Regions from separate parts of the Streptomyces sp. NBC_01497 genome, predicted to be linked through region 2. Evidence: predicted binding sites of a transcription regulator. Region 2 holds the regulator's gene; the other holds the start of a gene.
The links. Region 2 encodes HrcA, which represses chaperone genes, less so after heat shock. Its sites were predicted from a motif close to TTNGCACTCNGNNNNNCNGAGTGCNAA; they were not measured.
Positions count from the first base shown of each region.

Region 1: the regulator HrcA is predicted to act here: its motif matches at 2,160-2,186, upstream of groL (chaperonin GroEL).

Region 1 is NZ_CP109427.1:4,725,619-4,729,025, reverse strand. Features, by position in the region: gene OG310_RS20005 (metallophosphoesterase family protein) at 1-327, shown strand, start outside; gene groL (chaperonin GroEL) at 376-2,001, opposite strand; gene OG310_RS19995 (cold-shock protein) at 2,580-2,783, opposite strand; gene OG310_RS19990 (ubiquitin-like small modifier protein 1) at 3,167-3,407, opposite strand, start outside.
Region 2 is NZ_CP109427.1:5,740,490-5,743,896, forward strand. Features, by position in the region: gene OG310_RS24125 (DUF3097 domain-containing protein) at 1-89, opposite strand, end outside; gene OG310_RS24130 (MBL fold metallo-hydrolase) at 278-1,147, opposite strand; gene hrcA (heat-inducible transcriptional repressor HrcA) at 1,389-2,405, shown strand; gene dnaJ (molecular chaperone DnaJ) at 2,406-3,407, shown strand, end outside.

The sequences.
Region 1 (3,407 bases), 1.0 Mb from region 2:
CAGTTCGCGCTGGGCCGCTCGGTCAGGGACCGCAACAGCGTGACGGCACGGGACCTGTCGGGCGTGCACCGCCCGGCGCACCGGGCGTCCGCCCCGCAGGAGGGCCCCTTCACCGGGGTGGCGCACGAGGCCCCGTACGCCGGGGCGCGCCGGGCGTCGTCCGTGCCGCCGCCCCAGGTGTCCGGTCCGTCCGTGAACGGCCCGGTGGACCTGTCCGGTCCGTCCGTCAACGGCCCGGCGGGCGCGTCCCGTCCGTCCGTCTACGGCCCGGCGGGCGTGGACCGTGCGCCCGGACAACGCGCCGAGGGCGGCACCCCCTGGGAGTAGGGGTGCCGCCCTCGGATCCGAACCGGATTCCGAACCTCGGTAAGAGGATCAGAAGTCCATGTCACCGCCCGGCATGCCGCCCGGCGCGCCACCGGCGGCGGCCTTCTCGGGCTTGTCCGCGATGACGGCCTCGGTGGTGAGGAACAGCGCCGCGATGGAGGCCGCGTTCTGCAGAGCGGAACGCGTCACCTTCGCGGGGTCGATGATGCCCTCGGCGATCATGTCGACGTACTCGCCGGTGGCGGCGTTCAGACCGTGGCCGACGGCCAGGTTGCGCACCTTCTCCACGACGACGCCGCCTTCGAGACCACCGTTGACGGCGATCTGCTTCAGCGGGGCCTCCAGGGCGAGCTTGACGGCCTGCGCGCCGGTCGCCTCGTCACCCGTGAGGTCCAGCTTCTCGAAGACCGAGGACGCCTGCAGCAGGGCCACGCCACCACCGGCGACGATGCCCTCCTCGACGGCGGCCTTGGCGTTGCGCACCGCGTCCTCGATGCGGTGCTTGCGCTCCTTGAGCTCGACCTCGGTGGCGGCACCGGCCTTGATGACGGCCACGCCGCCGGCCAGCTTCGCCAGACGCTCCTGGAGCTTCTCGCGGTCGTAGTCCGAGTCGCTGTTCTCGATCTCGGCACGGATCTGGTTCACGCGGCCCTGGACCTGGTCGCTGTCACCGGCCCCGTCCACGATCGTGGTCTCGTCCTTGGTGATGACGACCTTGCGGGCGCGGCCCAGCAGGTCGAGACCCGCGTTCTCCAGCTTGAGGCCGACCTCCTCGGAGATGACCGTGCCACCGGTGAGGATGGCGATGTCACCGAGCATGGCCTTGCGGCGGTCGCCGAAGCCCGGGGCCTTGACGGCAACGGACTTGAAGGTGCCACGGATCTTGTTGACGACCAGGGTCGACAGCGCTTCGCCCTCAACGTCCTCGGCGATGATCAGCAGGGCCTTGCCCGACTGCATGACCTTCTCCAGCAGCGGAAGGAGGTCCTTCACGTTGCCGATCTTGGAGTTGACGATCAGGATGTACGGGTCGTCCAGGGACGACTCCATACGCTCCATGTCCGTGGCGAAGTACGCCGAGATGTAGCCCTTGTCGAAGCGCATGCCCTCGGTGAGCTCAAGCTCCAGACCGAAGGTCTGCGACTCCTCGACGGTGATGACGCCTTCCTTGCCGACCTTGTCCATCGCCTCGGCGATGAGCTCGCCGATCTGGGTGTCGGCGGCGGAGATGGAGGCGGTGGAGGCGATCTGCTCCTTCGTCTCCACGTCCTTGGCCTGCTCCAGCAGGGCGCCCGAGACGGCCTCGACGGCCTTCTCGATGCCGCGCTTGAGGGCCATCGGGTTGGCGCCGGCCGCCACGTTGCGCAGGCCCTCGCGGACCAGCGCCTGGGCGAGAACGGTCGCGGTGGTCGTACCGTCGCCGGCGACGTCGTCCGTCTTCTTGGCGACTTCCTTGACCAGCTCTGCGCCGATCTTCTCGTACGGGTCCTCGAGCTCGATCTCCTTGGCGATGGAGACACCATCGTTGGTGATCGTGGGCGCGCCCCACTTCTTCTCAAGGACGACGTTGCGACCCTTGGGGCCAAGGGTGACCTTGACGGCGTCGGCGAGCTGGTTCATCCCGCGCTCCAGGCCGCGCCGTGCCTCCTCGTCGAACGCGATGATCTTGGCCATGTGAAGTGGTCCTCCCGGACTGGGGTGGATTGCTCCGGACCGCGCCCGTGCCCGCGACGGACGGCCTGCGCACTGTCCGTTCCTTCCGGACCAGCGCTACGGGCCTCACTGACCCGGTCCAAGTTGTCACTCTCACTGGGAGAGTGCTAACGCAATGATTAGCACTCGACCCACCCGAGTGCAAGCCGCTCCAGGAGTGCGGCGCATCGCGCCGGTGATCGTTCGCCCCGCGTACGTACGCACATCCGAACGTGTTCCACCCCCTGACGCCCGTCCGCGCCACGCGGAACGCCCCGCCCCGGGCACCCCACCCGGAGCTCCGGACATCCGCCCTGAACGCCCGCCCCGAGCCTCGCACGGGCCGCCCCGCGCCTGCCGGCGCCCGGGCGACCGGCGACGTTCCGGGGGCGTCCCGTCACCGCTCGGGCGCCCCGAAGCCGCTCCCCGTAGGTCTCGCACACGCGGGCGGCACGCCCGCGTGTGCATGCCCGCCGCGTAGGCGCGCGCGAGAGGCCCGTACCCCCGTGGAGCGGGTACGGGCCTCTCGACTAGGATTGCCCTGGCCGATCGCGCCGGGATCAGACGGCGAGTTTGACCATGTCCGCCTGCGGACCCTTCTGGCCCTGCGAGATCTCGAACTCCACTCGCTGACCTTCTTCAAGGGTGCGGTACCCGTCCATCTGGATGGCGCTGTAGTGGACGAAAACATCCGCACCACCGTCGACCGCGATGAAGCCGTAGCCCTTCTCCGCGTTGAACCACTTGACGGTGCCCTGAGCCATGCCCAACTCCCCTATTACAGGCCCCTGCTCGGGACCGCACTTCGCGTCGGAACGCGTCGACCGCGGCTGAATGTATCTGCCCAACTGCCCTCTGCAACAGGTCAATCAGACGAGAATTCTGGGCATGGCTGAAGACGCGAACCGGATGTATGTTCGCGTTCTTGGGCAAGTCGGGCCACACAAAGCGCACTTATTGCGCTATCAGTACCAAAACTTTGACCCGATGTTGTCGCGTTCTTGTGCGCGTTCAGTAGGGGCTCCGCACGTCGCGGCTCCGCGGTTCCGTGCTCGGTCGAATTGTACCGTGCTCAACCACATGGAAATGCCCCCTCCGCCGGTGGTGGAGGGGGCACACGTCCAACAGGGGCGCGGGGCCCCGTGGTTCAGCAGCCGCCGGCGACGGCGGGGATGATCGAGACGCCCGCGCCCTCGGGCGTGGCGGTCTGAAGACCCTGCTCGAAGCGGACGTCGTCGTCGTTGACGTAGACGTTGACGAACCGGCGGAGCTTGCCCTGGTCGTCCAGGACGCGCCCGGCGATGCCCGGGTGGTTGTTCTCCAACGAGGAGATGACCTCGGACAGGGTGGAGCCCTCGGCCGCGACCTCGGCCTGGCCGCCCGTGTAG
Region 2 (3,407 bases):
TCGACGACCAGATCGGCCTCGGCCGGGACCTCGGGGACGGGCGTGGAGCGCTTCCACGGGGGCGTCAGATCAGGGCTGTAACTCCGCACGCGCCGACCTTATGCCGATCACGGCCCGATGTCCCGGCCCCGCCCCTCCTTCGCGCCGCGCCCGGCACGGTCGGGCCGCTCCGGAACACCCGGCCCCGAACACCGCCACCGCACCACCGTCAGCGGAACACCCGCCCCAGAACGCCCCCCGACAACCCCCGGCGACCCCCCGCGACACCCGCCACCGGTCAGGGCGTCGGCGATCCGGCCGCCGCGAGCGTGGCCCGCTGGGCACGGACGAACGCCGCGTCCACCACGGCGCCGTGCCCCGGCACGTAGAGCGCGTCCTCGCCCCCCAGCCGCAGCAGGCGCTCCAGCGCCGCGGGCCAGCGGTCGGGACAGGCGTCGGGACCGGCCTGCGGCGGGCCGGACTCCTCCACCAGATCGCCGCAGAACACCACCGGCGGGCCGTCCCCGCCCCGTACCAGCACGGCCAGGTCGTACGCGGTGTGCCCGGGCCCCGCGTTCACCAGGACCGCCCGTACGCCCCCGCCCAGGTCCAGCTCGTACGGCTCGCTCCCGACCTCGCGCCATCGCGCCGCCGGGCTCGCCGGGACGGCCGCCACCCGCGCACCCGCGACGTCACCCGGACCGCCCGGACCGCCCGGACCGCCCGGACCGCCCGGACCGCCCGGACCGCCCGGGGCGGCCAGGGCAGCCAGGGCGTCGGCCCCGCGCCGCGCCCGCGCCGGGGGCAGGCCGTGGCGCACGGCGTCCGCGTACAGGGCGTCCCGCCCCCGCGCCTCTCCGAGCTCCCGCGCCGTCCCGGCCGCCGTGAGGACCGCGGCCCCGGGGAAGGCTCCCGCGCCGAGCACATGGTCGAAGTGCGGGTGCGTGAGTGCGAGATGTGTCACGGGCGCGCCCCCGGTGAGCCGACGTGCCGCCGCCCTTAGCGCCGTGCCCTGCCCGAGGGAGGCGCCGGCGTCCACGAGCAGCGCGCCGTCCGTGCCCACCACCAGGCCCGCCGTGCAGTCCCAGCCGGGCAGCCGCACCCGGCTCACGCCCGGCGCCGGGCGCTCCCAGCCGCCGGCCGGCAGGCCCTGTCCGCTGCTCCCCATGCGCCGCTCTCCTCACGTCCGTGCCACCGCGCCGGTCCCGGGCCCGGGCGGCCCCGGGGGGAACCTCTCACGCCCTCGGGGGCACCCGGGGCCCGATCGCGTGGAACACTGCCTTGCTACGCGTGCACCCCCCGGCCGTACACTGGCTCGGAAGGAGCTGGCACTCCACCGGATCGAGTGCCAAAAGCGGTCGCACAGCGCGACGAGGGACGACGAACGACGAACGCTGGAGGTGTGCGCCGTGCTCAGCGAACGCAGACTCGAAGTGCTGCGCGCCATCGTCCAGGACTACGTCGGTACGGAGGAGCCCGTCGGCTCCAAGGCGCTCACCGAGCGTCACCGGCTCGGGGTGTCGCCCGCGACGATCCGCAACGACATGGCCGTCCTTGAGGACGAGGGCTACATCGCGCAGCCGCACACGAGCGCGGGCCGCATCCCCACCGACAAGGGGTACCGGCTGTTCGTGGACAGACTGGCGGGCGTGAAGCCGCTGTCGTCGCCCGAGCGCCGGGCCATCCAGAACTTCCTGGGGGGTGCCGTCGACCTGGACGACGTGGTGGGCCGCACGGTGCGCCTGCTGGCGCAGCTCACCCGGCAGGTCGCCGTCGTGCAGTACCCGTCCCTGACGCGTTCGACGGTGCGCCACGTGGAGCTGCTGTCGCTGGCGCCCGCGCGCCTGATGCTCGTCCTGATCACCGACACGGGACGGGTCGAACAGCGCATGATCGACTGCCCCGCGCCGTTCGGCGAGGTGGCGCTCGCGGACCTGCGGGCCCGGTTGAACAGCCGGGTCGTGGGCAGGCGCTTCTCCGACGTGCCGCGTCTGGTGCAGGATCTGCCGGAGTCGTTCGACGCGGAGGACCGGCCCACGGTCTCCACCGTCCTCGCGACCCTGCTGGAGAACCTGGTCGAGGAGACCGAGGAGCGCCTGCTGATCGGCGGCACGGCGAACCTCACCCGGTTCGGACACGACTTCCCGCTGGTGATCAGGCCGGTGCTGGAGGCACTTGAGGAACACGTCGTGCTCCTCAAGCTGCTCGGCGAGGCGGGACAGCCGGGCATGACGGTCCGTATCGGGCACGAGAACGCCCATGAGGGACTCACTTCCACATCTGTCGTAGCAGTCGGCTACGGTTCGGGCGACGAGGCAGTCGCCAAACTCGGCGTGGTCGGACCGACCCGCATGGACTACCCCGGAACGATGGGAGCGGTACGCGCAGTGGCACGTTACGTCGGACAGATCCTGGCGGAGTCGTAAGTGGCCACGGACTACTACGCCGTACTCGGCGTGCGCCGCGACGCGTCCCAGGACGAGATCAAGAAGGCATTCCGGCGGCTCGCACGCGAGCTGCACCCGGACGTCAACCCCGATCCCAAGACGCAAGAGCGCTTCAAAGAGATCAACGCCGCTTACGAGGTCCTGTCGGACCCGCAGAAGAAGCAGGTCTACGACCTCGGCGGAGACCCGCTGTCCAGCAACGGCGGCGGTGGCGGGGCGGGCGGCTTCGGGGCCGGTGGCTTCGGCAACTTCTCCGACATCATGGACGCGTTCTTCGGTACGGCGTCGCAGCGCGGGCCCCGCTCGCGCACGCGGCGCGGCCAGGACGCGATGATCCGGCTGGAGATCGAGCTCAACGAGGCCGCCTTCGGCACGACGAAGGAGATCCAGGTCGACACGGCCGTCGTCTGCACCACGTGCAACGGCGAGGGCGCGGCGCCCGGAACCTCGGCCCAGACCTGCGACATGTGTCGCGGTCGCGGTGAGGTCTCGCAGGTGACGCGGTCGTTCCTCGGCCAGGTCATGACCTCGCGTCCGTGCCCGCAGTGCCAGGGCTTCGGCACCGTGGTGCCGACCCCGTGCCCCGAGTGCGCGGGCGACGGGCGCGTGCGCTCCCGCCGCACGCTCACCGTCAAGATCCCGGCCGGTGTCGACGACGGCACCAAGATCCAGCTGGCGGGCGAGGGCGAGGTCGGACCCGGCGGCGGCCCGGCCGGCGACCTGTTCGTGGAGATCCGCGAGCTCCCGCACGCGGTCTTCCAGCGTCGAGGGGACGACCTGCACTGCACGGTGACGATCCCGATGACGGCGGCAGCGCTCGGCACGCAGTGTCCGTTGGAGACGCTGGACGGCGTGGAGGACGTCGACGTACGGCCGGGCACGCAGTCCGGCCAGTCGATCCCGCTGCACGGCCGTGGCGTGACCCACCTGCGCGGTGGCGGCCGGGGCGACCTGATCGTCCACGTCGAGGTCACGACCCCG